4 regions of the Brachybacterium sp. AG952 genome follow, and region 1 is predicted to be linked to each of the others. Evidence: riboswitches for the same ligand, from Rfam matches in the RefSeq annotation. Region 1 holds a riboswitch; each other region holds the start of a gene.

The links. Region 1 has a riboswitch for thiamine pyrophosphate ahead of DEU31_RS04605 (YkoF family thiamine/hydroxymethylpyrimidine-binding protein). Riboswitches for the same ligand answer to the same signal wherever they lie in the genome.
Region 2: it holds a riboswitch for thiamine pyrophosphate, as region 1 does, so the genes downstream of both, DEU31_RS13330 (ECF transporter S component) here and DEU31_RS04605 (YkoF family thiamine/hydroxymethylpyrimidine-binding protein) in region 1, are expected to answer to the same signal.
Region 3: it holds a riboswitch for thiamine pyrophosphate, as region 1 does, so the genes downstream of both, DEU31_RS02650 (bifunctional hydroxymethylpyrimidine kinase/phosphomethylpyrimidine kinase) here and DEU31_RS04605 (YkoF family thiamine/hydroxymethylpyrimidine-binding protein) in region 1, are expected to answer to the same signal.
Region 4: it holds a riboswitch for thiamine pyrophosphate, as region 1 does, so the genes downstream of both, DEU31_RS11640 (3-oxoacyl-ACP reductase) here and DEU31_RS04605 (YkoF family thiamine/hydroxymethylpyrimidine-binding protein) in region 1, are expected to answer to the same signal.

What each region holds. Positions count from the first base shown of each region.
Region 1 covers NZ_SNXV01000001.1:1,032,007-1,039,290, reverse strand. The annotation lists gene DEU31_RS04615 (ATP-binding cassette domain-containing protein) at 1-1,109, opposite strand, end outside; gene DEU31_RS04610 (ECF transporter S component) at 1,099-1,800, opposite strand; gene DEU31_RS04605 (YkoF family thiamine/hydroxymethylpyrimidine-binding protein) at 1,797-2,519, opposite strand; TPP riboswitch at 2,557-2,665, opposite strand; gene DEU31_RS04600 (methyltransferase domain-containing protein) at 2,715-3,323, opposite strand; gene DEU31_RS04595 (MBL fold metallo-hydrolase) at 3,331-4,086, opposite strand; gene purS (phosphoribosylformylglycinamidine synthase subunit PurS) at 4,304-4,555, shown strand; gene purQ (phosphoribosylformylglycinamidine synthase subunit PurQ) at 4,555-5,280, shown strand; gene DEU31_RS04580 (methyltransferase) at 5,416-6,681, opposite strand; gene DEU31_RS04575 (pirin family protein) at 6,780-7,284, opposite strand, start outside.
Region 2 covers NZ_SNXV01000005.1:194,298-201,581, reverse strand. The annotation lists gene DEU31_RS13335 (ATP-binding cassette domain-containing protein) at 1-1,620, opposite strand, end outside; gene DEU31_RS13330 (ECF transporter S component) at 1,647-2,228, opposite strand; TPP riboswitch at 2,276-2,381, opposite strand; gene DEU31_RS13325 (hypothetical protein) at 2,413-2,979, opposite strand; gene DEU31_RS13320 (M13-type metalloendopeptidase) at 2,976-5,000, opposite strand; gene DEU31_RS13315 (hypothetical protein) at 5,032-5,835, opposite strand; gene DEU31_RS13310 (ADP-ribosylglycohydrolase family protein) at 5,906-6,961, shown strand; gene DEU31_RS13305 (endonuclease/exonuclease/phosphatase family protein) at 6,958-7,284, shown strand, end outside.
Region 3 covers NZ_SNXV01000001.1:606,234-613,517, reverse strand. The annotation lists gene DEU31_RS02665 (SMC family ATPase) at 1-2,141, opposite strand, end outside; gene DEU31_RS02660 (exonuclease SbcCD subunit D) at 2,138-3,316, opposite strand; gene DEU31_RS02655 (HNH endonuclease signature motif containing protein) at 3,368-5,047, opposite strand; TPP riboswitch at 5,507-5,599, shown strand; gene DEU31_RS02650 (bifunctional hydroxymethylpyrimidine kinase/phosphomethylpyrimidine kinase) at 5,590-7,284, shown strand, end outside.
Region 4 covers NZ_SNXV01000004.1:279,194-286,477, forward strand. The annotation lists gene DEU31_RS11625 (sodium:solute symporter family protein) at 1-245, opposite strand, end outside; gene DEU31_RS11630 (hypothetical protein) at 762-1,679, shown strand; gene DEU31_RS11635 (LLM class flavin-dependent oxidoreductase) at 1,782-3,152, opposite strand; gene DEU31_RS11640 (3-oxoacyl-ACP reductase) at 3,152-3,955, opposite strand; TPP riboswitch at 4,169-4,262, opposite strand; gene ngcE (N-acetylglucosamine/diacetylchitobiose ABC transporter substrate-binding protein) at 4,511-6,007, shown strand; gene DEU31_RS11650 (sugar ABC transporter permease) at 6,007-6,927, shown strand; gene DEU31_RS11655 (carbohydrate ABC transporter permease) at 6,927-7,284, shown strand, end outside.

The DNA.
Region 1 (7,284 bases):
GCGCGGATCTCGAGGTCCGCGCCGGTGAGCACGGCGTCCTCGCCCCGACCGGACCCATCGGGCGGGCCGAGGGTCGCGTCCCGGAGATGCAGCAGCACCTCCGAGCGAGGTGTCGCGGCCGTCAGGGGCACGAGGGCGGCGGATCCAGCCGGTTCAGCGGATCCGGCGGGCTCGGCCGGCCATGATCCGCCGACCCGCTCCTCGATCTCGCGCGGCAGCCAGCATCCCTGCTCCCGCAGGGCGGGTCCGTGGGCGGTGAGCACCTCCCGCGTCGGCCCGTCGGCGAGCACCCGGCCGGAGCGGTCCAGCGCCACGGTCCGCGCGGGAAGCCCGTCCAGGCCCCGCTCCCCCGCCCATTCGTCCAGGCGGTGCTCGACCAGCAGCAGCGCGCAGCCGGTCTGATCTGTCGCGGCGTCGACGGCGCTCCGCACCGCGGCCACGCCCTCGGCGTCCAGCATGGCGGTGGGCTCGTCGAGCAGGAGCAGACGGGGCCGCGCGGCGATCGCGGCGGCGAGCGAGGCCCGCTGCAGCTGCCCGCCGGAGAGCGTCGCGGCGGAGCGGTGCGCGAGCTCGCCCACGCCCATCGCGCTGAGCACCTCGTGGACGCGCGGCCCGATCCGCTCCGGAGGCGTGCAGGCGCTCTCGAGCGGGAGCGCGACGTCGTCGGCGATCAGGGGGAGGCAGACCCCGTCGACCGGGTCCTGGCCGAGATGGCCGAGCACGGGCGCGGTCGCGAGGACCCCGCCCGCCACCGGGTCGATCACGCCCGCGCCGCTGGCCGTGCCGTCGAGCAGACGCACCGATCCGGTGACCCGACCGCGCTGATGGGACGGGATCGCCCCGGCGAGCACCCGCAGCAGGGTCGACTTGCCCGAGCCGGACGGTCCCAGCAGCAGCACCTGCTCCCCCGCACGGATCTCCCCGCTCCAGGGGCCGACGCCGGCCCCCGAGGGCAGCACCGCCTCGAGCCCCTCGGCCACCAGCACCCGGGGCTCGCCGGAGGGAGCCGGTGCCCGCACAGGGCCCGGCTCCTGCTCCGGGGCCTGCAGATGCTCGGGGCCCTGCACCCGGCCTGGGGCCGCTCCCGCGGCGTGCGCCTCAGCGGACACGGCGCTCGGGGATCCGTGCCGCGCCCGCGGCACCGATCGCGAAGTCGGCGAGCACGCCGGTGCGCTCGAGCGCGCGGACGATCACCCGGGCCAGCAGACCGCCGAGCACGATCCCGGACAGCACCTGAACGCCGAGCCGGAGCGCGAGCAGGTCCTGGCCGTACCAGCCCATCCGGTACGCGGTCCAGAAGAACACCAGCCCCGCGCCGAGCGCACCGGAGGCGGCGAACACGCCCCAGCCGAAGCGGCGGTAGCGGGTCAGGGCGAAGGGCAGCTCGGAGCCGATCCCCTGCAGCGCCGCGGAGAGCAGCAGCAGGGGGCCGACGGGGCTGCCGAGGAAGACCACCTCGATGACCGCGGCGAGCATCTCGGCGAGGATCCCCACACCCGGTCGGCGCAGGATCGCGATCGCGACCGGCGCCACCAGCAGCCAGGAGCCGAACACGAGGTGCTGGGCGAGGTCCCCGGCCGGGCCCATCGCGATCGCCAGGCCGTTCCAGGCTTGCACGAACACCCAGTACAGGAAGCCGAACACGACGCCGAGCACCACCACGAGCACGAGCTCGCGCAGGCTCAGCGGGGTGCGGCGACGGGACGTGCCGGCAGGGGCGGTCGCGCCGGCGTCGGCGGGCGCGGCGTCGGGAGCGGCGGACTCGTGCGCGGGCGCGGCGGTGCCGTGCTCCTCGGTCATCGCGAGGCCTCCTGGCCCTCGTCGCCGGCGCCCGGAGCGTCGGCGCTCGCCGCGAGCTCCCGCCCCTCGTGCGAGGGGCTGTTCAGCGAGAGGGTGAGGTGGCTGGTGACGTGCTGGACGCCGCGGCCGACGAGCAGCCAGCCGGCGAGCGCGGTCGCGATCACGTCGCCGGCGTCGCCCTCGAGCCGGGTGACGAAGTGCTCGGAGCCGCGGAAGGTGCCGAGGTCCTTCGCATGGTCGATCGCGGCGTGGATGTCGCGCATGTGGTCGGGGGCGGTGCCGTCGACGGCGACCTCGTCGGCCAGCGGGTACAGCGCCCACTCGGCGCTCGCGAAGCGTCCGGTGCTCCGCGGCTGCGGCACCTCGGTCGCGCGGGGGCCCGCGCCGCCGGGCAGCTCGCAGGCCACCTCGCCGGGGCAGCCGCGCGAGAGGAGCACGGTGAGCGTCGCGTGATGGCCGGTGCGGGCGAGCGCCTCGGCCAGGTCGATCAGGACGCGCTGGAGGTGGGCCTCGTGGCCGCCGAGATAGGTCGAGACGTCCCCGGTCTCGTGCACGAGGCCGGTGAGGTCCAGCCGGGAGAGCGCATCGGTGAGGATCCGGGCGTAGTCCTCGCTCATCACAGCGGCGGTGACTCGGGCCCCGACCCCGAAGCCGAGCGGGGTCGCGGTCGGGCCGCCGGAGGGGGCGGGCGCGGTGGGGGCGGTGGGCGATGAGGTCACGGTCCATGCCTTTCGTACGGGCACGGGCGCGCGGCGACGATCGCTCGGCGGAGCTCCCTGCGCCGGCATGATCCGGATCAGGTTCTACGGTCGGAGTTCGAGTACTCCCTCTCAGCCCGGCCTACCGGACTCCCGTGCACGCCCCGCACCCTACCGGTCCGGTCCGGCGCACGCTCCTCGTGTCCGGCGCTGCGTTCAGCGGGTCGTCGGCGGGTCCTCGACGAGGGGGACGAAGACGTAGGCGCCGTGCTCGCTCGCGGCGACCTCCTCGCCGCGGCGCTCCAGGCGCAGCATCCGCTCGCGCACGGGGATCACCATCACGCCGCCGTCCGCGAGCTGCGCGATCAGGCTCCGCGGCACGGCGTCGGCCTGCGCGGAGACGAGGATCCGGTCGTACGGCGCGCCCTCCGGCGCGCCGAGCACGCCGGGGTGCGCGAGTCGGATCTCGGCACTCGCCGTCCCCGCGTCCGCTGTCCCGGCGAGCGCGGCCCGGGCCGGGCTGATCAGCTCGGCGCGCCGCTCGACGCCGATCACCCTCCCCTCCGGTCCGCACAGCCGGGCGAGCAGCGCCGTCGTCCATCCCGATCCCGCGCCGAGGTCGAGCACTCGCTGCCCCGGTCGCACGTCGAGCAGGGCGAGCATGTTCCGCACCGTCGTGGGCTGGGAGTTCGTCTGGCCGTGACCGATCGGCAGGGGCCGGTCCTCGCCGGCGAGCCCCCGCAGCTCCTCGGGGAGGAACCGTCGCCGGTCGTTCGCCGCGAGCGCCTCGTCGATGCGGCGCTCTCCCTCGGTCCGGTGCGACATGTCGCCGTCAGCTCCGGGCGACCTCGACGACGCCGTCCTCCGGCCAGTCCCGCACCTCGGTGCCCTCGGGGGCGAGGTTCGTGGCCTGGCGCAGGTAGATCGGTCGTCCGAGGTCGCTCGCGACCGCGTCGTGGACGGGCAGGGCGAGGCGCGGGCCGACGGCGCGGAGGAACTCGATGGTCTCGGACATCTTCGACCAGGGCGCCGTGACGGCGAAGGCGAGGACGTCGATGCCGTGGAACTCGGGGACCGGCTCGAGGGAGTCCCCGGTGATGCCGAGCCGCGGCCCGTCCCCGGCGGACAGGACGATCCCGCAGTTCCCGATCCGCGGGATGTCGGGGTGGATGATCGCATGGCGTCCGCCGACGGCCTCGAGCCGCAAGGACAGGTGGTCGCCGACGGGCGCGAAGCGGTGCGCCTCCCCGGCCGCGAGCGGGATCACCCGCTCCTGCGCGACGAGGGGCCCGTCGCTCCCCTCGCCGGCGCCGCCGCCGTCGGAGGCATCGGCGGCGGTGAGCATCCGGGCGGTCTCCGGCTCGGCGATCACCTCGGCGTCGGACGCGGCGGCGAGCACCTCGCCCAGCAGCGCGGGGTCGACGTGGTCGGGGTGCTGATGGGTGATCACCACGGCGTCGAGGCTCGCGAGCTCCTCGGCGCCCAGGCCCCGCACCGCGTCGGCGCTGAAGCCGCCCGGATCCACGAGCAGGCGTCGCCCGGCGGTCTCCACGAGCAGGCAGGAATGGACGAGGTGGCGGATCTTCATCGGGTCCTCCCGGGGGTCGAGGTCGCGTGCCTCGAACCTAGTCCCCGTCGGCCGGGACGTGCCAGGGCGGCGGGGGCGTCCGCGCGGGAGGACACCGCCGTGGGCGCCCCGTCGGCACGGCCGCGTTCCTCGGTACGATGGGGCCCTCGGGCCGCGCCCGAGCACCAGCCCCCGGCACGCCGCCGCGCGCGCCACACGTCCCCTCAGGAGTGCCCCCATGCCACGTGTCGTGGTCCACGTCATGCCGAAGCCGGAGATCCTCGACCCGCAGGGCAAGGCGGTCGCCGCCGCGCTGCCCCGCCTGGGCTTCGAGGGCATCGCCTCGGTGCGCCAGGGCAAGCGGTTCGAGCTCGAGGTCGAGGGCGAGGTCACCGACGAGGTGCTCGCCTCCCTGCGCGAGGCCGCCGAGACCCTGCTGTCGAACCCGGTGATCGAGGACGTCGTCGCCCTCGAGGTCGAGGACGCCTGATGCGCATCGGTGTGGTGACCTTCCCCGGCACGCTCGACGACCGCGACGCGCTGCGCGCCGTGCGGCTCGGCGGCGCCGAGCCGGTCGCGCTGTGGCACGGCGACGACTCGCTGCACGAGGTCGACGCGGTCGTGCTGCCCGGCGGCTTCTCCTACGGCGACTACCTGCGCGCAGGGGCGATCAGCCGCTTCGCCCCCGTGATGGACAAGGTGGTCGACGCCGCGAACGGCGGCATGCCCGTCCTCGGCATCTGCAACGGCTTCCAGATCCTCTGCGAGACGCACCTGCTGCCCGGCGCGATGATCAAGAACGCGCACCGTGCGTTCATCTGCCGCGACCAGCCGCTGGCCGTGGAGAACAACCGCACCGCCTGGACCTCCGGCTACGAGGCCGGCCAGGTCATCCGGGTCCCGCTGAAGAACCAGGACGGCCAGTACGTGGCCGACGAGCGCACCCTGGCCCAGCTCGAGGACGAGGGCCGTGTGGTCTTCCGCTACGCCGCCGGCGCCACCCACGGCCCGGCCGGCTTCGAGCAGAACCCCAACGGCTCCCGCCACGACATCGCGGGCGTCACCAACGCCGCGGGCAACGTCGTGGGCCTCATGCCGCACCCCGAGCACGCGGTCGAGCCCGGCTTCGGGCCCGACGAGCCCGGCGCGGGCACCCGCACCGGCACCGACGGACTGACCATGTTCAGCTCGGTGCTGCGCAGCATGGTGGCCTGAGCGGCGACATCACGGCATCGGCCTCGGGCCGACGCACGACACCGGAAGGGCGGGACCTCATGGTCCCGCCCTTCTCGTCGTCCCTGGCCGTCCTCCCCGGGGAGGGCCGTCCTCCCCGGGGAGCCGTCGGCGCCGTCAGGCCCTGACCGCGCTCAGCACCGTGAAGCGGCGGTCGCGGGCGCGCTGGCGGACGGCACCGAAGCGAGCCTCGACCTCCGGCCGGTAGCGCAGATGGGAGTTGTGCACGAACCACAGCTGCCCGCCGGGACGCAGCACGCGGGCCGCGGCGTCGAGGAGGCCCTGGACGAGCGTCGCGTCGACCACGGTGCCGTCGTGGAAGGGCGGGTTCAGCAGCACCAGGTCGGCGCCGGCCTCCTCGCACCGGGAGAGTGAGACATCCCAGGTCACCTCCACCCCTTCGCGGTCCAGCCCGGAGGCGGCGAGGGTCGCGCGGGTCGAGGCGACCGCATCGGCGTCGTCGTCGCTGCCGAGCACCCGCATCCCCGGCAGCGCGGCGGCGAGATACGCGGTGAGCAGGCCGTTGCCGCAGCCGAGGTCCACCGCGAGGGGCAGGGCGCCGGCGTCCCCGCCCGCGCGGGCCATCTCGTTCTCCCCGGCTCCGTCCTCCGCGGCGGCGGCGGACCGCTCGTCTCCCGTCCCGAGCTCCCCAGCGACGACCGCTCGATCGAGCGCCTCGAGCAGCAGGAGGGAGCCGGCGTCGGCCCGGGCCCCGCCGAACACGCCGCCGAGGCCGCGCAGCGCGAGCGCCTGCTCCTGCCCGCGCACCGCGACGCGCGCCTCACCGGTCGCGGGCTGCGCGGCGTCGACGTCGGCGCGCGGCCCGGAGGCGACGAGGGCGCGGGACTTGCCCAGTCCGCGCGAGCCGCGCACCTCGGAGAACACGGCGGCGAGGGTGTCGTTCTGGGAATGGGTCATGTGCTTGACGCGGCCGCCGGCGACGAGGGTGAGGTCGTCCCGCCCGCTGCGTGCCGCGACGACCGCGAGGCGTCGGGCGAGATCCTCGAGCGCGGCGAGCGACTTCGGCAGACGGGCCAGCGCGAGATGCGCCTCGGCCCCGGCCGCGAATTCCTCGAGCGGGGCGGGCTCCGCGCCCGTCGGCAGCACGAGGCGCCCGGCCTCGAGCGGACCGGGCAGCAGCGCGGCGAGCGCGTCCGTCTCCGCGCGGGAGCTGGTCCAGGACAGGACCCGCGCGCCGGGGTGGTCGGCGACGAGCTCGAGCGTCTCGGCGGTCAGCGCACCGGTCGTATCCCCGATCACGAGCATGTCGCAGGGGCAGCCGATCTCGCCATGCTCCTGGGCGGCGCGCAGGATCACCCGCTCGGTCTGGTCGGGGGCGGGGAGCTCGTCGGTCGGCTCGGGCTGGGCAGCGGTGCTGGTCATGAGATCTCTCGTGCAGTGGGATGGAGGGCAGGGACGTCGGGTGCACGGCGGGCCGTGCGGCGTTCCTCGGAGGCGTGGGCGCGGCCCGCGCGTCGGTCTCAGGCGGGCATGCCCCGCCGTCCCCGCGAGCGCAGGCGCCCGCCCGGCAGCCTCGGGGCGGGCAGCGCGGCGGGGGTGTGCGGGGCGAAGGGGCCGAACTGCTCGTCGTCCTCGGCGAGTCCCCCGCGCTCGCGGACGATCGGCGCGATCGGCGCGTCTTCGAGCGCGAGCTCGACGCCGATCTCGGCCTGGTAGCGGGCGCGGAACGCCTCGATCTCCTCGTGGGAGCGGCCCACGAAGTTCCACCACATGATGATGTCCTCGCCCAGGGGCTCCCCGGACAGCAGTATCAAGCGCAGGTCCTCGTCGCCGGTCACCACGATCTCGAGGTGGTCGACACCGTCGGGCAGGACCATCAGCTCGCGCGGCGCGACATCGGCGCGCAGCGACCGGGCCGACGACTCGTCGCCCGTCCCGCCCGTCGCAGGTCCCGTCCCGCGGGCCGTCGTGAGCCGCGCGGTGCCGCGGTCCACGAGCACGCCGTGCTCGTGTCCCGGGTCGAGG
Region 2 (7,284 bases), on a different contig from region 1:
CTCCTTCAGGCCGATGAGCCATGCCTCCCCGGACAGCGCCGGCGCCTCGCCCAGCAGCGCCGTGGTCCAGGCGAGCCCCGCCGCGGAGAGCAGGATCGGGAGCAGGCGCAGGGCCGCGCCGCGCAGGCTCCGCACCGCCAGCGGGGCGAGCAGCACTGTCGGGGCGAGGGCGAGCAGCCCGCCCTGCCAGCTCTGCACGGCGAAGGAGCCGATCGCGGCGAGGATCCCGATCAGGCTCAGCGTCAGCGGGTTCAGCGCGTCGGCCGGGATCCGGCGGGGCGCGGGCGTGGGGACCGCGCCCGGCGCCGGGGCGGGCAGGTCGTGGCGCGCGTCGGCCGCGGCGACGAGGAGCTCGTCGTGGCTCGCGGCGAGCACCGCCGCGCCCCGGTCCCTCGCCTCGCGCAGCAGCTCCAGCACCTCACGGCGCCGCCGGACGTCCAGGCCCACGGTCGGCTCGTCCAGGACGAGCAGGTCGGGGCGCTGGGCGAGGGCCGCGACGATCGCGAGACGGCGCTGCTCGCCGCCGGAGAGGCGGTGGGGATGGGCGCCGGCGAGCGGGGCGAGGCCCGCCCGCTGAAGGAGCTCGTCCGCGAGGTCCTCGTCCGTGGCCCAGGGGGAGGCGAGGACCTCCTCCCGCACGGTCGTCGCGACGAAGGAGTGCTCGGGGTCCTGGGGGACGAGGGCGATCTGGGAGGGCTCGGGGCGGGACACGGCGCCCGCGCCCGGCTCCGTCGCGCCGACGAGGACGCGCAGGAGGGAGGTCTTGCCCGCACCGGACGGGCCGGTCAGCGCGGTCAGCCGCCCAGCGCGCAGCTCGAGGTCCTGCGGTGCGGTGAGTCCCCGGGCGGGCACGGTGACGCCGCGCAGCGCGGCGACGGTCTCGCCGGGCCCGACAGGGCCCGGTGCCTCCTCGGCGGCGGCCTCGTCCTCCAGCACTCCCGCCTCGATCAGCACCTCGCGACGGTGGGAGAGGAGCTGGTCCGGATGCCCGTCGGCGAGCACCCGGGCGCGGGAGCCGAGCACGATCAGCCGGTCTACGTGCGGCAGCCAGGGCCCGATCCGGTGCTCGGCGACGACGAGGGTGCGGCGGCCCGTGACCGCGAGGATCGCCCGGCGCACCTCCTCGGCCGTCGGGGCATCGAGCATGGAGGTCGGCTCATCCAGGAGCAGCAGGTCGGGGCGCAGGGCCAGCGCGCCGGCCAGTGCGATCCGCTGCTGCTGGCCGCCCGAGGCGTCCAGCGGCGCCCGCTCGGGGTCGAGGTCGACTCGCGCTGCCTCGAGCGCCCGGGCGGCGCGCTCGGTGAGCTCCGGCCGGGGCAGTCCCGCGTTCTCCGGTCCGAAGGCGGCGTCGCGGGCGACGGTCGCGCCGACCAGAGCGTGCACCGGGTTCTGCAGCAGCAGGCCCCGCTCCCCGGGCCGGCTGGGGGCGGGGACGAGCCCCTCGCCGTCCCCGTCCTCGGGGTCCAGCAGCCCGGCCAGCGCCCGCAGCACGGTGGACTTCCCACTGCCGCTCGCCCCGGCCAGCAGCACTCGCTGCCCGGGCGGGATCTCGAGGTCGAGCCCCTCGATGGTCGGCTCGCGCCGGCTGAGCGGCCGCCAGCGCAGCCCGTCGACGTGCACGGACGCCGCCGGGACGGTCCCGGTGCTCAGGCCTCCACCGCGCGGGCCGCCTCCCGGCCGGAGGCCAGGGAGTCCACCGCGCCGGTCGCGATCAGCGCCCGGCTCGCCGCCCAGCCCAGCACCCCGCACAGCAGCGCCCCCGAGAGCAGGAAGAAGGCGAGCATCGTGCCGGAGAAGGCCCAGCTCATCTCCTGGTAGTAGGCGACCTTCTCCCATCCCCATTCGAGCACGGCAGAGAGCACGCCGCCGAGCACCGCCACGGGCAGGGTGAAGCGCCGGTAGCGGGTGAGCAGGAAGGCGAGCTCGACCCCACCGCCCTGCATGAGACCGGACACGGCGGTGCCCCAGCCCCACTGGCTGCCCAGCAGCATCGAGAGCACGGCGGCGACCATCTCCGCGAGCAGGGCGGCGCCGGGCTTGCGCACCAGCAGCGCGGCGAGCACGGCCGGCAGGAACCAGATCCCCGCCAGCAGCCCCTCGGCAGGCTTGAACGCCGCGGTCAGCGGGCCGATCAGGGTGTAGAGCTGGCCGTAGCCGAGGAAGGCGACCCCGAAGGCCGCCCCGATCAGCACGGTCACCAGCAGATCGACGGTGCGATAACGGGTCATCACGTCTCCTCCCAGGTCCTGGAAGGGGCGCGGAGCACCGGCGGTGCTCCACGGAAATCCCGACTCCCTACGCCGGTGCGAGCCGGATCAGGTTCGAGGGTCTGCGCCGTCGGCGCACTCTCAGCACCGGACGGTGCTCCCCTGTCAGTGGATGACGAGCAGACAGTCTAGCCCAGGAGCACGCTCAGCGGCGGGCACGGATGGCCTGGTCGATCGCATCGGCGGCCGCCTGGGGGTCGACGGGGGAGAGGATGTAGCAGGTGTCCTTCGTCCCGATGATCTCCACGCTCGTGCCCGGCCGGGTGACCAGCATCCGGTAGGGCCGCTGCTGCTCGGAGAGGGTGAAGATCTTCCGCCGGCCGACGGGGGTGAGCTCCTCGGGCTTCGGGGTCATCGCCCTCCCGCGCCGCCAGCCGTAGCCGCCGAGGGCGACGCCCACGGTGCCGGTGGGGATCTCGCGCAGCTGCACGGTGCGGAAGTCCTCGACCGGCCAGACCCGGCGGGGGAGGAAGCCTCCGAGGCTGACGGTGACCCCGTTCTCGTCGACCACGAAGCGGGTGGCCTGGCCCATCCACGTCCACAGCGCCAGCAGCGCGAAGGCGGCGAGCACCGCGATCGCACCCGGAGCCGAGCCGCGCTGCAGCAGCAGGCCCGACACGATCAGGCCCGCCACCACGGTGACGACGACGCGGGTCCAGCCCACGGAGGAGGGCACCGTCCGCCCGACGTGGAAGGGCGCATCGGGCCTCACCAGATGCTCACCCGCTCCTCGGGAGCGCGGTACATGCCGTCGCCCTCGCGCACGTCGAAGGCCTCGTGGAACTCGTCGAGGTGCCCGGCGACCGTGTTGCAGCGGAACTCCATCGGCGCGTGGGGGTCCACGGCCAGGCGGCGGATCGCCTCCTGGGGCCGGTTCCGGCCCCGCCACACGGTCGCCCAGGACCAGAACACGCGCTGCAGGCCGGTGAGCCCGTCGAGCTCGGCCGCGGCCTGCTCCTCGGAGCGGCTGGCGAGATAGGCCTTGACCGCGATGGAGAGCCCGCCGAGGTCGCCGATGTTCTCGCCGATGGTGAGGGCGCCGTTGACGCGGTGGGAGTCGTCGAGCTCGCGCGGGGAGAGCTCCGAGTACTGCGCGATGAGACGGGCGGCGCGGGCGTCGAAGGCCTCGCGATCCTCCGCCGTCCACCAGGAGACGAGGTTGCCGTCCCCGTCGTACTTCGAGCCCTGGTCGTCGAAGCCGTGGCCGACCTCGTGGCCGATCACCGCGCCGATCCCGCCGAAGTTCACGGCGTCGTCGGCCTCCGCGTCGAAGAACGGGGGCTGGAGGATCGCGGCGGGGAAGACGATCTCGTTCCGGCCGGGGTTGTAGTAGGCGTTGACCGTCTGCGGGGTCATGTGCCACTCGGTCTCGTCCATCGGCCCGCCGACCTTCGAGAACTCGAAGTCCGCCTCGAAGCGACGGGAGGCGCGGACGGACGCGACGAGGTCGCCGGGGACGAGCTCGAGGCCGTCGTAGTCGCGCCACTTCTCCGGGTACCCGATCTTCGGGGTGAACCTCTCGAGCTTCGCGAGCGCCTTCTCGCGGGTGGCCGGGGTCATCCAGTCCAACGAGCTGATCGAGTCGCGGTAGGCGTCCATCAGCGCGTCGACCAGCGCGGTCATACGCTCCTTGTGGACGGCGGGGAAGTGGCGGGTGACGTACTCGCGGCCGACGGCGAAGCCGACCGCGCCCTCGACCAGGGCCACGCCCCGCTTCCACCGCTCCTTCAGCTCCTCCGCACCGGAGAGGACGCGACCGGAGAAGTCGAAGTCCTCCTCGACCAGCGCGGCGGGGAGATAGGGGGCGTAGGAGGAGACGGTGTGCAGGGCGAGCCAGGTGCGCAGCACGGCGAGGTCCTCGCCGGCCAGCAGCTCCGCGGCGGCGGAGACGAACTCGGGCTGGCCGACGGAGACCACGTCGAAGGCCGTGGCCGGTGCGCCGGTGCCCTCGATGAACGCGTCCCAGGGGAAGGCGGGGGCGAGCTCGCGGCGCTGCGCGGCGTCCATGGGGTTGTCGGACTTCTCCCGGTCGCGCAGGCGGACCACGTCGACGTGGCAGGCGGCGAGGCGGGTCTCGAAGTCGAGCACGGCGCGGGCGAGCTCTTCCGGGCCGCCGGCGGCGAGTCCCGCACGGCCGGGCAGCTCGGCGAGGCGGGCGAGGTTCGCCAGGTGCGCGGCATAGGCCTCGCGGGTCTCGGCGTGGTGCTCCTCGCGGTAGTAGGACTCGTCGGGCAGGCCGAGGCCCCCCTGATGGATCTTGACCTGGTACTGGGAGGAGTCGTGGTCGTCGGTCCACACGTAGGCGAGCACCGCCGAGGCCCCCGAGTCGGGCGCCGCCATCCGGCGCACGAGGCCCTCGAGGTCCCGGGTCGCCCCGATCTCATCGAGCAGGTCGGCGAGGCCGGACAGGCCCGCGGCCTCGATCGCCTCGGTGTCCATGAACATGCGGTACAGCGTGCCGATCCGGGCGTGGTCGGTGGTCGGGACCGGCAGGGTCCCCGTCTCGTCCGCGGTGCGCGCGACGTCGTCGGCCGCCTCCTCGACGATCTCCCGCACCCGCTCCTCGGACAGGTCGCGCAGCGCGTGGAAGGCGCCGTCGCTGGACCGGTCGGCGGGCATCACGTGCTCGGCGAGCCAGCGGCCGTTGACGTGGCCGAAGAGGTCGTCCTGGGGGCGGGCGGCGGCGTCGACCTGATCGAGGTCGAGTCCGGAGGGGAGGGCAGCGGTCATCATCGGCTCCTGCGGGGGTGGTGGGGTCGGTCGGTCAGAGGCTCAGCAGTCCGAGCACGGCCAGGGCGAGGGTCAGCGCACCGAGGGCGACGGGCATGTACGCCCAGGGGGTGCGGGAGCGCTCCGCCGGCGGCCTGCGCTGGAGGACGAGGGTCGACAGCCCGGTGCCGATCGAGAGCACGGCGGTGCCGACGGCGAGCACGGGCGAGAGGATCACGAGCACGGTCGCGCCGAGCTGGAACATCACGGTGCCGAGCACGTCCAGCAGGCGCATCACGACGGCCTCACGGGCGCCGACGCGCTGGGAGAGCAGGGTCGAGATCGCCTCCTCGGACCAGTCGCCGGGCTCGGCGATGCGGCGCCGGGTCGCGATGGTCTGCGCGGTCGCCAGCACGATCCACACCAGCGCGCAGCCGGCGCCCACCCACACTCCGAGCTCGGAGCGGATGTCGGCCGGCCACAGCACGAGAGCGAGCAGCACCGCGGCGATGCGCAGCACCTCCTCGAGCACGCTGCGCACCGCGACCAGCCCCGGGTTCACGGCGAGCTGGCGGCGGGTGCGGGCGACGAAGAGGCTCGTCGCGACGAGGGAGACGAGCTGCAGGGCGCCCAGCCCGATGCCCAGCAGCAGCGGCACCGGCGTGGTGGGGGCGAAGGGCAGGATCGCCACCAGCATCACGATCGCGAGGGCGGGGATCAGCAGGGCCTGGATCGACAGGCCCTTGACGAGGTCCCGGACGAGATCCGCCCCGGTGGGGGGATGGTCATGACCGGTGTGGTCATGGGGATCGTGGGGGTCGTCGCAGTGCGGGCGGGGCTCCGCGGGGGTGTCGGTCATGGGGCTCCTTCTCGGTCCCCACCAGGGTAACGGGGCTCGGCCCGGGGCTGACCTGTGGAACCATGGGCTCGTGAGGACCCACGAGAAGCTTTCCCAGGCCCCCGGGCTGACCGCGGCGCAGCGGCAGCGGGCGGTCGGCGCCGTCGTGGCCGCGGCGACCGGGGACGCGCTCGGAGCGCCCTACGAGTTCCAGGCCCCCGTCGTCGACTCCGAGGAGATCGACATGATCGGCGGCGGCGTGCTCGGCTGGCAGCCGGGGGAGTGGACCGACGACACCTCGATGGCGATCGTCGTGCTCGAAGCCGCTCTAGCCGCCTCGGACCACCATGACCTGCGGCTCGAGTCCGCGCAGGACCACATCGCGCGCGAGTGGTACTCGTGGTCGCTGGGCACCCCGGACATCGGGAACCTCACCTCCCACGTGCTGCGCTCCGCGGCGGACATCGGCCGCGCGGCCGGCCACTACGCGCCCCGCGCGGTCGACTTCCGGGCCGCGGCCGCGAAGGCGCACGAGGACCACCCGACCTCCGCGGGCAACGGCTCCCTGATGCGCGCCCACGCCTCGGTGCTGCCCTATCTGCTCTCCCCGGACGCGGACGCGGCCGAGGCGATCGCCTCGGTGTGCCGCTTGACACACGTGCATCCGGACACGATCGAGGCCTGCATCCTGTGGGGCTTCGCCGTGCGCCACGCGATCCTCACCGGCGAGCTCGACGTGCGCGTCGGCCTCGACCAGCTCGAGCCCGAGCGCCGCACGGTCTGGCAGGACCGGATCGAGGAGGCGGAGGAGTCGACCCCGGTCATGTTCCGACGCAACGGCTGGGTCGTCGGCGCCTTCCAGGCGGCGTGGGCGGCGATCGCCGGCGTCGGCCCGATCCCCGAGGGGAAGTTCGCCCAGCGCGATGCACTGGTCGCCGCTCTCGAGGCCGCGGCCCGGGCCGGCTACGACACCGACACCGTCGCCTGCATCACCGGCTCCCTGATGGGGGCGGCGCTCGGCCACAAGGCCGTCCCGCCCGAATGGAGGCGAGTCCTGTTCGGCTGGCCCGGCTACGAGGTCGAGGAGCTCACGAACCTCGTCGAACGGGTCATCGCCCCGCAGGTGGCCGAGGAGCCGAGCCCGTGAGCGCCGCCCGAGGCAGTTCGGGGCGCGGCGGCTGGGACCTGCGGATCCTGACCTGGAACCTGTGGGAGCTGCGCGGCGACCTGCACGCGCTGATCGAGGCTGTCGAGGATCTCGACCCCGACCTGCTGCTGGTCCAGGAGGCGCCCCGCTTCGTGCTGCCCACGACGCGGCTGGCCTGGTTCGCCCGGCGCATCGGCCGACGGGTCCTGGTCGGCGGGCTCGGCGGGCGGGGCCTCGCGATCCTCGCGACCGAGGACGTCGCCGCGCAGGTGATCCGCCGCGGCATGCACCCGGTCGCGCAGAGCGTCACGGACCTGAACTCG
Region 3 (7,284 bases), 430 kb from region 1:
TCGGCCTGGATGCGGCTGCGCAGCGCCTCGCGGAGCGCGGTCGCGGCGCGGGCGCGGGCGGTGTGGCCGCGGCGGCGTTCGGCGATGGAGCCGTCCTGCCCACGGGCCTCGTCGATCCGGGTGCGGTCGGCGACGAGCGTGCGGCCGGTCTCGTCGATGCCGGTGCGCTCACGGGCGATGTCGAGGGCGAGCGCCTCCTTGGCGCGGGTGGCCTTCTCGGTCTCGGCGTCGAAGGCGTTCAGCTGCGTCTCGAGCTCGTCGGCGCGGGCGGCGGCGGTCGTCGCGGCGGTGACGGCGGCGGTGCGGGTCCCGACCTCGGCGTGGGCGGTGTCGGGGGTGTGCTCCCCGGCGTCCTCGCGCAGCGCGGCGAGCTCCCGCTCGGCGAGGGCGAGGGCCTGTGCGTCGGCGGCCTGTGCCTGCTCGGCGGCGCGGCGGGCGGTCTCGGCGGCCTCGACCTGCTCAGGGCTGACGGCGTCCTCGGAGGGGTCCGCGGGGTGGGGGTGCTCGTGGGATCCGCAGACGGGGCAGGCAGAGTCGTCCTCGAGGTCGGCGGCGAGCTCGGCGGCGATCCCGGCGAAGCGGCGCCGACGCAGCGTGGCCTCCTCCTCGGCGCGGGCGCGGGCGGTGCGCAGGGAGCGCTCGGCCGTCTCCTTGGCCTTCGCGACGGCCTTGACCTGGGCATCTGCGGCGGTCGCGGCCTTCAGCACGTCCTGCGCGGCGGCGAGGGCGAGCCGCGCTTCGGCGAGGCCCGAGGCGGCGGTGCGGGCCTCCTCGCGCGCGGTGACGAGGGCACCGCGGGCAGCGGGGCGCTCCTCGAGCCGGACGGTCGCAGCCTTCAGCTGCTCCTCCCGGGCCGTGAGGGCCTCGCGTCGGGCGCCGAGCTGCTTCTCCCGCTCGGGCAGCGCGGTCTCGAGGTCGACGAGGTCCTTGAGGGCGCCGGCGGCGCCGGTCGCCTCGTCGGCCGCGGCGGCGAGTGCGGCGGCGGGGTCCTCGGCCTGCTCCGCGAGGAGGTCGACGAGGTCGGGGTGCGCGGGTCGCGTCTCCTCGGCGCGCGCGGCGAGGGCCTCGATCGCGGCCGAGGCGGCCTGGGCGGCGGTGTCGCGTCGCCGCAGCACCTCGACGACGGGGCGGGCGGTCTCGTCGCGCTCGAGCGCGGCCGACGCCTTCGTGACCTCGGACTTCTCCGTCTCGAGGCGGGTCGCGAGCTGGTCTAGCTCTCGGCGGCGATCGATTCGGGTGCGGGCGGTGCGGGCGGCCTCGGCGGCGGTCCGCGCGGTCTGCTCCACCTCCTGCGCCGCGGCGGAGGAAGCGGCGGTCTCGGCCGCGCGGGCGGTGACCTGCGCGAGCTGGGCGTCGGCCGCGGAGGCGAGGGACTCGAGGCGCAGTGCGGCGGCGTGCTCGGTGAGCGCGGCGGAGTCCTCGTCCTCGAGGGCGACGGCCTCGGTGAAGCGCGCCAGCGCTGTGCCGAGGGTCTGCTGAGCGGCGTCGACCTGGCGCTTCGCCTGTTTGCGCATCTCCTCGAGCTGCTTCTCGACGGCGGCGTAGGTCTCGGTGCCGAAGACGCGCTGCAGCACCTGCTGGCGCTCCCCGGTGCCGGCGCGCAGGAAGCGGGCGAACTCGTTCTGGGGCAGCAGGACGGTCTGGGTGAACTGCTCGCGGGTGAGGCCGACGGCGCGCTGCACCTCGCGGCCCACCTCGTCGATGCGGCTGGCGATCACCTCGCTGCCGTCGCCGGCGCCCGCGGTGTCGGCGATCGCGGCGGGCAGGGCCTGCGGGGACCCGATCCGCCACATCAGGGCCTTGGCCTGCTCCTTCGTGGTGCCGGTGCCACGCAGCTTGGGGCGCTGGAACTCCGGGGAGCGGCGCACGCGGTGCAGTCCGGAGGGGGTCTCGAAGACGAGGTCGACGATGCTCGGCTCCGTCGGAGCGGCGAACTGGGAGCGGATCCGGTCGGCGCTGGTGGCGGAGCCGGCGACCTGCCCGTAGAGGGCGTAGACGATCGCGTCGAGGATCGTGGACTTGCCGGAGCCCGTCGGCCCCTCGAGCAGGAAGGTGCCGGAGGCGCCGAGGGCGGCGAAGTCGATCTCGACGGTGCCGGCGAAGGGGCCGATCCCGGTCATGCGGAGGTGGTGGAGCTTCACGAGGCCTCCTGCTGGCGGCGGACGGCGGAGTAGGCGCGCTCGAGCACGTCGTGCTCCGCCTCGGTGGGGTCGCCGCCGGTGACGTGGGCGAGGAACTCGTCCATCACCTCCAGCGGGTTCTGCTCCCGGCGCACCACCGGGGTGCCGGCGCTCGCGGCGCGGCCCTCCGGGGCGTACTCGGTCAGGAGCAGGTGGGGGTAGGCCTCACGGAGCTGCTCCTGCAGGTGGGCTGGGCGGGCGGGGTCGGTGACGACGGCCTTCAGCCAGTCCCCGGCGTGCTCGTCCCGGCGGGCGAGGATCTCCTCCAGGGTGCCGCGCAGCTCGGTGAGACGGCGCGGGACGGGGGTCTCGATGCGGCGCACGGCGACCTCGGCCCGCTCCCCGTCGGCCCCCGGAGCGCCGAGCTCGACGAGGAGGACGGACTTGCGGTGGCTGCGCTCGGAGAAGGAGAAGGCGAGCGGGGAGCCGGAGTACCAGGCGGGGGCGCCGACGCTGCGGGTGAGGTCCTGGCAGCCGTGGAGGTGGCCGAGGGCGAGGTAGTCGATGCCGCCGAGCACCCCGGCGGGGACGGAGTCGACGCCGCCGACGGAGAGGTCGCGCTCGGAATCGCTGGCCTCGCCGCCGGTGACGAAGGTGTGGGCGAGGACGACGGTGCGGGCACCGGGCCGGGCCGCGGCGTGCTCCCGCACCCGGTCCAGGGCCACGCGGGTGACGGCCTCGTGGCTGCGGGGCAGCGGCTCCTCGCCCTCGCGAGCGAGCTCGGTGCGAGCGCGGTCCGGCTCGAGATAGGGCAGGCCGAAGAACAGCACCTCGCCGTGCTCGTCCTCGACGGAGACGGGATGCTCGATCCCGGGCAGGTCGGTGAGCAGGTGGATGCCGGCGCGCATCAGGGAGCGGCCGAAGCCGAGCCGCTCCGGGGAGTCGTGGTTCCCGCTGGTCAGCACCACGGTCGCGCCGGTGTCGGCGAGGCGGGCGAGGGCCCGGTCCAGGAGGGTCACGCTGCTCACCGCGGGCACGGCGCGGTCGTAGACGTCGCCGGGGATCACCACGACGTCCACCCCCTCGGCCTCGACGAGGTCGACGAGCCAGTCGAGGAAGGCGGCCTGGTGCTCGTGCAGGTCGACCTTGTGCAGGGTGCGGCCCAGGTGCCAGTCCGAGGTGTGCAGGATCTTCATGTCATCGAGCCTAGGGGTGGGGTGCGACGGACGAGGGACGGGCGCGCGGCATCAGAAGGGCGGCGGACCGTGGTCGCCCCATCCCTCCGGCGGAGGCTCCGGGAGCTGGGCAGGGGGTGTCGGAGTCTCGCCGCGCGAGGGCGTCGCGGTCGGCGGTGGCCCGGGCGGAGCCTGGGTCTGCATAGTCGGTTCCTCGACCACCGGCGTGGTGAGCACACGCCGGTCAGCGGGATGCTCCGGTGGGCTGTTCGGGCTGGTCGCGGGGCTGCCGGCGTGGGTGCCGCGCAGGAATCCGGTCCAGGCGGCGGTGAGCAGCTCGACCATCTCGAGGCTGGCGTGGTCGAGGTCGTCGAGGACGGTGACGGCGTCGCCGTGGCGGCCGATCGTCCAGCGGGTGCGGCCGGGCCTGCCTGCCTGCGTGGGGAGCCGGGTGGGGTCCAGCAGGCCGCTCGTCTTGTCGAGGTGGTGCTGCCAGCACAGGAGGTGCAGGTTCTCGACCTCGGTGGCGCCGCCCTCGCCCGGGGTGCCGCGCAGGCACTCCTCGATGTGGTCGCACTCGGAGGCCCAGGAGGTGGGGCGCGTGCATCCGGGGACGGCGCACTGCCCGTTGCGGAGCCGGAGGTGCTCGAGCATCGCGGGGGTGGGGGTGACGCGGTCGGCCGGGAGCGGGAGGAAGGCGCCGCTGCTCGCGCTGGTGAGGACGCGGTGCCAGACGGTGCAGCTGCCGGCGAGGGAACGCGCCATCGAGGGCGGCAGCGGGGTGACGCCGTCGAGCATGCCGGGCTGGTCGGAGGCGCCGAGCAGGGTCAGCACGGGCACGGTGACGTTGAGGCGGAACCGCTCGGCGGGGACGGCGACCCCGTCGACGTCGAGTTCGGCGGTGTCGAGCAGGGCGTAGCGCAGCCGGGTCAGCGGGAGGGCCCGTCCGGTCTCGCGGACGACGCCGTCGGGGTCGTGCGGGATCGGCGTGCCGTCGCGGAGCGCCGCGCGCTGCGCCGCCTGGACGGCGCGGGCGGACTCGTCGACTGACTTCCACCGGGCGAGGATCTCGGGGATCGGGCCCGTGATCCTCAGGGTCCCGGTGCCGGCCTCCGCGCCGGGAAGCAGCTCGACGGTGCGCTCGAGCGCAGCGACGGGATCGGGACGGCTCTCGCGCTCGGCGAGATGCTCGATGAGGGCGCGCAGGAGCGTGAAGAATCGTTCCGGACTGATATCCGTGGACCATGTCGAGATCACGACATCGAGATCTCTCCTGGACGATTCGGAGATCTTCTGCGAGGTCTTCAGCATCTTCTGGAACCAGGCCGACGGCATGCTCCCGGATTCGAGGTTCTCGAGGGTGCGCGGGAAATGGTTCACGGCCTGGTATGCGTCGCGCAGTCGCCAGCTCGCGGCACTGCGAGTGACCCGGAGGCCGAGTGCGGCGCGGAGCGTCTCGACCTCGTCGAGCTCGCAGGCGTCCTCGTACTCGCCCTCGAACTCGTGCAGGGCGGCGAGGGCGCGGTACTGCGCAGCGAGCGCGAGGGCAGTGGCGCGCTCCGCATCCCACACGCGCTGCGCGGCCTCGCTGAGGGCGGGGTCGTCGGCGCAGCCGCCGAGATCGGGCAGCGCATCACGAGTACGAGCCTGGCGTGCGCCGACCCGGCGGAAACGTGCAGGAAGCGACGCGATCAGGGCATCGTCGACGGGGTCCGGGGAGGTGGCGGCAGGAGCCGACGGCGATGCCGTCACCACCGGCGACGAAGCGGGAACCGAGGGCAGGGAGACCTCCCACGCGGAGGTATCTGGGGCGGCGGCATCCGACCGCCCGGAACGCACCGCGTCGCGTGCGCCGTCGGCGATCTCATCGCCCGGCGAATGCTCCGGCTGCGTGATGCCCATCGGCCCCTCCTCCCCGTCCGCGTCGGCGATGCGTCGATGCACCGCCCTTCTCGATCCGACTCCTTCAGACTAGGGACCGACACCGACAGAAGAAAGGCCCACAGAGAATATGTGGATAACTTTCTGATCGAGTGGCGGATCTCGAGCGCAATGCGGCTCTCGATCCACACCTTTCCTCCACAGCTCCTCGTTTTCCACAATGCCATCCACAGATTTCCGAGGGGCCGCCTCGCCTGTCGGACCCCTGCGGTAGAGGGGCATCGACCCCGGACATCCCGGCCCCTCCGCCGCCGCCTGGCCTACACTCGGCTGCTGGACACGGGGTGCGCCCGAGGCGCTGAGATCACACCCGTGGAACCTGATCTAGTTCGTACTAGCGAAGGGATGTCCGCATGAGCTCGGATCCTTGCACCCTCTTTCCCGCTGCCCTCCCCCGCGCCGCCGCGCCCGATCGGCCCGCTACCCGCCGGCCCGCGTCCGGCCATCCCGCAACGGGCCATCCGGTATCCGACCGCCCCGCGCCGTCGGCCCCGCGAGTGCTCTCGATCGCGGGCACCGACCCGACGGGCGGCGCCGGCACCGCGGCGGACCTCAAGTCGATCACCGCCGCGGGCGGCTTCGGCATGGCGGCGGTCACCGCGGTCGTCGCACAGAACACCCACGGCGTGAGCGACATCCACGTCCCTCCCGCGCAGTTCCTCGCCGCGCAGCTCCGCGCGGTCTCCGACGACGTCGAGCTCGAGGCGGTCAAGACCGGCATGCTCGGCACCGCCGAGATCATCGAGGCCGTCCGGACCTGGCTCTCCGCGCACCCGCCGCGGGTGCTCGTCGTCGACCCGGTGATGGTCGCGACCAGCGGCGACAGGCTGCTGGAGCCCGAGGCGGAGCAGGCGATGATCCGCTTCTGCTCCCTCGCCACCGTGGTCACCCCGAACATCGACGAGCTCGCCGTCCTCACCGGCGAGCCCCGCGCGCACGACGAGGACGAGGCCCTCGCCCAGGCCGCCCGCTGGTCGGAGGCGACCGGCGTCGCGGTCGTGGTGAAGACCGGGCACCTCGACAGCCGCGAGGTCACCAACACCTGGATCGGGACCGACGGTACCCGCCACCCCGTGCACTCGACGCGGGTGGACACGACGAGCACGCACGGCACCGGCTGCTCCCTCGCGGCCGCGCTCGCGACCCGGCTCGGCGCCGGTGAGGACCCGGCCACGGCCCTCGCCTGGGTCACCGACTGGCTCCACGAGGCGATCCTGCACGGCGCAGAGCTGCAGGTCGGGAGCGGGAACGGCCCCGTCGACCACGCCCACCGGGCACGGCGGCTCGCGGCGGCGGGATCGGCCGCGCCGTGGGTCGCCGGCGGCGCGGTGCCGGACCGGTGGGAGCAGCCGGCCCAGCTCGCCGCCCGAGCGACGGCCGACGCCCCGACGGGTCCTGCCGCCTCGGTCCCGCCCGTCGGCCCGTGGACCGAGGCGCTGTGGGCGGCCGGGGCGCCGCTCGCCGGCGCGATCGAGGGCTCCGGCTTCGTGGCGGCGCTCGAGGACGGGAGCCTGCCCGAGGGGCAGTTCTCCTTCTATCTCGCGCAGGACGCTCACTACCTGCAGCGCTACTCCCGCGCCCTCGCGACCCTCGCCGCGACCTCGGAGGGCCCTGCCGCGCGGGAGTTCTGGTCGGACTCCTCCCGGCACTGCGTGGACACCGAGCTCGAGCTGCACCGCGCCTGGCTCGCGGCCCGCCCCGACGCGGCAGAGGTGGCCGTCAGCCCGGTGACCAGCGCGTACACCGACTTCCTGCTCGCCCGGGCGCTCGGCGACCCGACGGCCGTCGGAGCGGCCGCGGCGCTGCCCTGCTTCTGGCTGTACGCGCAGGTCGGGGCGAGCCTGCCCGAGGTCCCGGACGAGCACCCCTACGCGGGGTGGCTCCTGACCTACCGCGACCCCACCTTCGTGGAGGGGGTGCGCGGGGCGCTCGGCGTCGTCGAGCGCGAGCTCGAGGCCGCCGATCCCGCCGTGCGGGCGGAGGCGGCCCGCGCCTTCCTCCGCGCCTGCCGTCACGAGCTGGAGTTCTTCGAGCAGGCACGACGTGTG
Region 4 (7,284 bases), on a different contig from region 1:
CCGTAGGTGTACCCGGCGGTCACCGAGGCGTACATCGAGGACGCCCAGATCCAGGTGGCGGTCATGGAGGCGGCGGAGACGCCGAAGCCGATGCGGTTGCCGGCGGTCATGTAGTCGTCGGCGTTCTCCTGCTTGCGGGAGATCGCCACGGACATCCACATCGTGCCCCCGTAGAACAGGAGCAGGAGCAGGGCGATCCCGATGATCCCGAGCTGGATGATCTCGCCTGAGGGAGCGGGCGGCATGGACTTCCTCTCGTCGCGGTGGACCGGTCACGTGCGGCCGGTCCCCCGCGCCGCAGGGCGCATCGGGCCAGACGGGGCCCCTCGCGGGGCCGACCGGCGATCGACCCCGTCGCGAATCGCGTCGAATCTCGCCCGGGCGAGGCCTCGCCTCAGCGCCGCATGGGGCGCGCCCTGACGGCGGGGACGGGTGGGCCCTCCCGGGCCGCTCCCCCGCCCTCGATCACGCGTGGAGTCGCATAGATACTCGCACAACCCTCAGGGGATTGCCAGGCAGCCGGTAACGAACGAGTAACTACTGCAGGTCACACGCGATTGCCGATTGTCAGACATTCGCAGGGTGGTGATCGGGGCACCGTGGCTGCATGCGTCGCATACAGATGCAGGACGTTCCCTCGGCGCGCCCCTCCCCTGCGGCAGGACCGTCGGCGCCCTCCTCGGCCGGGGGCGCTCGCTCCCGCCCGCCCCACGGGCGGACGCGGCGTCGGACCTCCCGCCCTGCGCCCTACCCTCGAAATCATGACGCGCATCGGCATCGTGACCACCTCCCCCGGCGCCTTCACCTCCGCCGATCCCGACCGCGACTGCGCCCCGCTGGTCGCCGCCCTCCGCGACCGCGGCGTCGAGGCGGCCTCGCTGGACTGGCACGACGCGTCGATCGACTGGGCCTCCTGGGACCTCGCCGTGCTCCGCAGCCCCTGGGACTACGCCCAGCACCCCGCCGAGTTCGCGGCGTGGCTCGAGCTTGCGGGGACGCAGACCCACGTGCTCAACGAGCCGGAGCTGGTCCGCTGGAACATGGACAAGCACTATCTCCTCGAGCTCGAGGCCGCGGGGATCCCCGTGATCCCGACGACCTACCACCGCACGCTCGACCCGGTCCGCGACGCGCTCGCGGCGCCGACGCAGGCCGCTCACGTGGTCGTGAAGCCGGCCGTCGGGGCCGGCTCCCAGCGCACGGGCCTGTTCGCGCGCGAGGACCCCGCCGCGCTCGCCCTCGCCCGGCAGATCCTCGACGCGGGCGGGACCGTCATGGTGCAGCCCGAGGTGCCCGAGCTTTCCGAGGGCCTGGAGAAGGCGGTCTACACCCTCGACGGCCGCTTCACCCATGCGGTCGCCAAGGGCGCGCTGCTCGCCCGCGGCGGCGGACTGCGCGGCGGCCAGTACCAGGAGAACCCCCAGCTCGTCGAGGCCTCGGCCGACGAGCAGGCCTTCGCCGAGCGGGTGCTCGCGGCGGTCGCCGAGGTGACCGGCCTCGGCACGCCGCTGTACGGGCGGATCGACCTGGTCGACTCGGCCGAGCACGGGCGGGTGCTGATCGAGGCGGAGCTGTTCGAGCCGACCTACAACCTGCACCTCGCTCCGGAGGTGACGGAGCTCTTCGTCGACGCGATCCTGGGGCGGGTCCGAGCGACGGAGCCCGAGCGCTCGCTCTGAGGGCTCGGGGCGACGCCCCTTCCGCGGGAGGGGCCGGCGCCGCGAACAGGCCCCGTCCCCTCCCTCAGCGGTCCCGTCCGACCGGCCGCTCGCCAGCGTCGGTCAGCTCCCCGTCGGCGCCGGGATTCCCTGCGGCGGCCGCGGCAGGCCGAGATGGTCGCGCAGGGTCGTCCCCTCGTACTCGCAGCGGAAGCGCCCACGCCGCTGGAGCACCGGCACCACCTGGCCGACGAACTCCTCGATGCCGCCCGGCAGGGTGGGAGGCATGAGGTTGAAGCCGTCGGCCGCTCCTGCGTCGACCCAGCGCTCGATCTCGTCGGCCACCTGCTCCGGGGTGCCGATCACGGTCGCGTGGCCGCCGCCGGCGGCGAGGAGCCCCAGCAGCTCGCGGACGGTCGGGCGGGCGATCTCGAGGATGCGCAGCACCGTGGCGTAGCGGCCCTTCGGCCCGGTGAACTCCTCCAGCGGCGGCAGCGGCGGGACCGGGGCGTCAAGCTCCCAGTCCGACGTGTCCTGGCCGACGAAGAAGGAGAGCTGGCGCAGCGAGTCCTGCACGGGCAGCAGGGCGTCGAGCTCGGCCTTGCGGCGTCGCGCCTCCTCCTCGGTCGAGGCGACGTAGGGGACCAGCCCCGGCATGACGGCGAGGGCGTCGGGGTCGCGTCCGAGCGCCGCAGCGCGGGAGCGGATGTCGCCGCGATAGGTGCGGGCGGAGGCGAGATCCCAGGCCACGGCGTAGATCCCCTCGGCGTGTCGGGCGGCGAGCGCGCGCCCGGGCTCCGAGGCACCGGCCTGGAAGAGGACCGGGCGGCCCTGCGGCGGGGTCGGCACGTTCAAGGGCCCGTCGACGGCGAAGGCCTCCCCGCGATGCAGCGGCGGACGCAGGAGAGCGGGGTCGACGTAGGCGCCGTCCGGTTCGGCGAGGATGCTGTCCATCGGCCAGGACTCCCACAGCCCCTGGAGCACCTCGAGGAACTCCCCCGCCGTGGCGTAGCGCTGCGCATGGCCCGGCAGGGCGGTCATGGAGTGGTTGCGAGCCTCCTCATCGGTCATCGAGGTGACGACGTTGACCCCGGCCCGGCCGCGCGAGATGTGGTCCAGGCTCGCCAGCAGCCGGGCGGCGTGGAACGGGTCCCAGAAGGTGCTGGAGACCGTCGTGACCAGCCCGACCCGCTCCGTGGCGCGGGCCATCGCGGTGAGCACGGTGAGCGGTTCGAGCATCCAGGCGGGACCGCGCTCGACGCCGGCCGTGCCGATCGACTGGCCGTCGGCGAGGAAGACCGCATCGAGCCGGCCCCGCTCCGCGATCCGGGCGAGCTCCTCCCAGTACGTGATGTCCGCGAGGCGCTCCACCGAGGAGCCGGGCGCACGCCAGGCCGCGGAGTGGTGGCCGCAGGCATGGGCGAACAGGTTCAGTCGCACCGGGCGGCGGGCGGCGCCGGTCACGGAGGCATGGGCGTGGCCGTGGGTGGACATCAGTCCATCACCAGCCCGCCGTCGACGACGAGGTTCTGCCCGGTGATCGCCCGTGCCCAGGGCGAGGCGAGGAGGAGCACGGCGTCGGCGAGCTCGGCGGGCGTGGTCACAGAGCGCAGCGGGGTGCTCGCGGCGATCGCGTCGAACACCGCCCCCGGGGTCGCGGAGCTCGCGTCGGTGGTGCGCAGCAGGCCGCCGCTGACCATGTTCACCGTGATGCCGCGGGGGCCGAGGTCGGCGGCGAAGGTGCGGGTCAGGGCCAGCAGCGCCGCCTTCGCCGCGGTGTAGTCGTGGTAGGGCACGACGGGATGCTGGAGGAGGTTCGTGCCGATGTTGACGACGCGTCCCGAGCCGGCGCGGTCGAAGCCGGGCAGGGCGGACTGGATCGTGTGCAGCGCGCCCTGCACGGCGCCGGAGAACTGTCCCGCGAAGGCCTCGTAGCCGATCTCGTGCGCCTTCGCGCGGGCGTCCCCGTCGAAGGAGAAGCCGGCCAGGGCGTTGTTCACGACGGTGTCGACGGGGTCGCCGAACTCGGCCTCGGCCCGGGCGAACAGGGCCTCGACCTGGTCGCGCTCGCGCACGTCGGCGCGCACGGCGATCGCCCGGCCGGGGTGCGCGTCGGCGATCTCCCGGGCGGCGGCCTCGCTGGTGAGGTGGTCGACGACGACCCGGGCGCCCTCGCGGAGGAACGCCTCAGTGAGGGCCCGGCCGAGGCCGCGGGCGCCCCCGGTGACGAGCACGACCTGCGTCGAGAGCGGCGGGGCGGTACGGGAGGCGCGGGTGGTCGGGGTGGAGGGGGTCATGGTCGTGCGGTCCTTTCAGGGCAGGCGAGCACGCCCGCCGCCGAGCGGGAGGAACGTGTCGCGGTCGGAGCAGAGCCGCATCGGGGCGCGGCGCTGCGCGGGAGGCGACACGGGGACCGGGAGAGGGGATGGCGGCGTGCACGGCGGCAGCGTGCCGGTCCGCGACCAGCACGGCCCTGGCCCGCAGGACCGTGGCCTGCAGGGCGACAGCGCACAGCGCATCGACGACATCCCTCCGCGAGCATGAACTCGATCAGGTTCTCCGGGTGTGCTCTCAGCCCCTGGCGGGGCACCCCGTGTCGATCACCGACTGTACCCGCCGCCGGCCGCGGGGCGCTCCCGATCTCGTCGAGCTGCCTCCCAGCTCGTGGAGCTGCGGCACGTCCGCCTCCTGGGCGGGCGCACCGACGAGGGCGCACCCCTTCCGACGACGGATGGAAATAGTTACCATCGTGCCGACACAACGTGGTGCTGCTTTTCATCTCGAGGTCACCGGCTCGTCATCTCGGCCCGCCACGCTGTCGTCGTCACCCCTCGGACGTCGAAAGGCCCGTCGTGTCCACCCCTCGCTCCTCCCGCTCCTCCCGCCTCTCCGCCCTCTCCACGCACCGCACCACCCCCGCTCCCGCCGCCCCGGGCAGCGCCGGCCCCGGCACCACGCGCCGCGCGCTGCTCGGCCTCGCCGGGGCGCTCGGCGCGGCCGGCCTCTCCGCCTGCGCGACCTCCGGCGCTCCGGGCGCCGGCGCGGGCGGCTCCGACGGCGGCTCCGCCGGGGCCGCGGAGACCAGCCCCGAGAACCCCTTCGGCGTCGCCGGCGGCGAGCTGAAGGCCTTCGTCTTCGACGGCGGCGGCGGGGTGCCGTATCTCGACCTCACCGAGCAGCTGCTCGAGGAGAAGCACCCCGAGCTCGAAGCCGACATCGTGCGCACGGAGGACCTCAGCACCCTCCAGCCCCAGTTCGTGAACGGCACTCCCCCGGACCTCTTCCAGAACTCCGGCGCCGGCGCCCTGGACATCACCTCGCTGACCGCGAACGGCCAGCTCGCCTCGCTCGAGGACCTCATGGCCGCGCCCAGCTGGGACGACTCCGAGATCACCGTGGAGGAGTCCCTGAACCCGGGCGTGCGCGAGGCGGGCACCGTCGACGGCACCCTCGTCGGGCTGAACACCGTCCAGTACGCCTGGGCGCTCTGGCACGACGCCGCCCTCCTCGAGGAGAAGGGCTGGGAGGCGCCGACCACCTGGGACGAGCTGATGTCGCTCTGCGCCGAGATCAAGGCCGACGGGATCTTCCCGTTCGCCTTCACCGGCCAGCACGCGAACTACCCCGATGAAGGCATCCTCCAGCCTCTGGTGGCGAAGATCGGCGGGCAGGAGGTCTGGAGGAGCATCGACAATCTCGAGGACGGCGCCTGGCAGCAGGACGCCGTGCGCGAGGCCGCCGAGGCGCTGCTGCAGCTGCGCACCGACGAGCTGATCCTCCCCGGCGTCGCCCAGATGACCCACGTCCAGTCGCAGACCGCGTGGCTGAACCACGAGGCGGTGTTCATCCCCGTCGGCGCCTGGCTGGAGAACGAGATGAAGTCCGCGATCCCCGAGGGCTTCCGCATGACCGCCGCGGCGCTGCCCTCCCCGGACCCGGCGCTGGCCGACCTCACCCCGAACAACCCCGGGGCCGGCTGGTTCGTGCCCGAGGGCGCCGCGAACAAGCCCGCCGCCCTCGAGCTGCTGCGCGCGCTGCTGTCGAAGGAGTCCTCGCAGAACTACGCCGAGCTCTCCAACAGCGTGACCATGGTCGCCGGCGCGCACGACGACCAGCAGCTCAGCGACCCGTTCACGACGCTGACCGAGATGATCGAGCGCTCCAACGCGGTCGAGCCCTGGCAGGTCGTGAAGTACCCGACCTGGTACCCGGCGATGGCGGAGGAGACCCGCGCCGCGCTGATCGCGCTGCTGCTGGACGACCTCGACGTCGACGGCTTCCTCACCCGCTGCCAGAAGGCGGCGGACCAGGTCGCCGGCGACGACGCGATCGCGAAGCAGACCCGCTGATGCATCTGCGCGGCAGGTGGTGGCTGATCCTCACCTTCATCACGCCCGGTCTGGTCCTGTACTCGGTGTTCGTCCTGTCGAGCTTCGCGCAGGGGGTGCAGATCTCGTTCACGAACTGGACGGGCTACACCCCCACCCTCGAGTACGTCGGGCTGGACAACTACGTGCGGATGGCGAGGGACGGGGCGTGGTGGAGGGCGGTCTCCCACAATGCGGTGCTGCTGGTGATCATCCCGGTGGTCACCCTCGGGCTCGCGCTGCTGCTCGCCACGCTGATCACCCGCGGCGGCTCGGGCACGCTCCGGGCCGTCCGCGGGGCGGGCGCCTACCGGGTGCTGTTCTTCTTCCCGCAGGTGGTGCCGGTGGTGATCATCGGCATCATGTTCAGCTACATCTACGCCTCCCGCGGCGGACTGCTGGACGGCCTGCTGCGCCTGGTGGGCACCGACATCCTCGCGGTCGTGCCGAACGGACCCCTCGGGAACCCGCGCACGATCCTGCTCGCGATCGCGCTGGCGGCGGTGTGGTCCTCGGTCGGCTTCTACATGGTCCTGTTCCTCTCCGCGATGAGCGGGGTGCCGCAGGAGCTGTACGAGGCGGCGTCGCTGGACGGGGCGGGGCGGGTGCGCAGCTTCGCGCACGTGACCCTGCCGCTGATCTGGTCGCACGCCCAGACCGCGCTGATCTATCTGGCGATCGGCACCCTGGACTCGTACGCGCTGGTCGCCGTGATGTCGATGACCGGTACGGCGGCGGACTCGGGGGCCGACGTCATGTCGACCTACCTCTACCGCACCGCGTTCTCCTTCAACTCCCAGTTCGGCTACGCCTCGGCGATGGGCACCGTGATGATGCTCGGCTCCGTGGCGCTGGCCCTGGTCACCTTCCGCCTCACCAAGCGCGAGGAGCTCGAGTACTGATGGCCCCCTCCCCCGCGACCTCCTCGTCCACACCGGCCCAGCCGCGCGCCGAGGTCAGCTCCGCGCCGACGGGCCCCGCGCTCGACGACCGGCCGGCGGGCGAGCCCGCCGGGCACTCCCCGGGCGGGTCCGCCTCGTCGGCGACGACGACGTCTCCGTCGGCCGACGGGCCGCACCGTCCCCGTCGGCCGCATCGACCCCGTCGACCCCGCGGCTCGGGCCTGCCGCACCTGATGCTCGTGCCCTGGGCGCTCGTGGTGCTGGTGCCGCTGGTCTGGATCCTCGCCTCCTCGCTGAAGACCAACGAGGAGATCTACAACGACCCCTTCGGCCTGCCGGGCGAGCTGCGACTGGGCG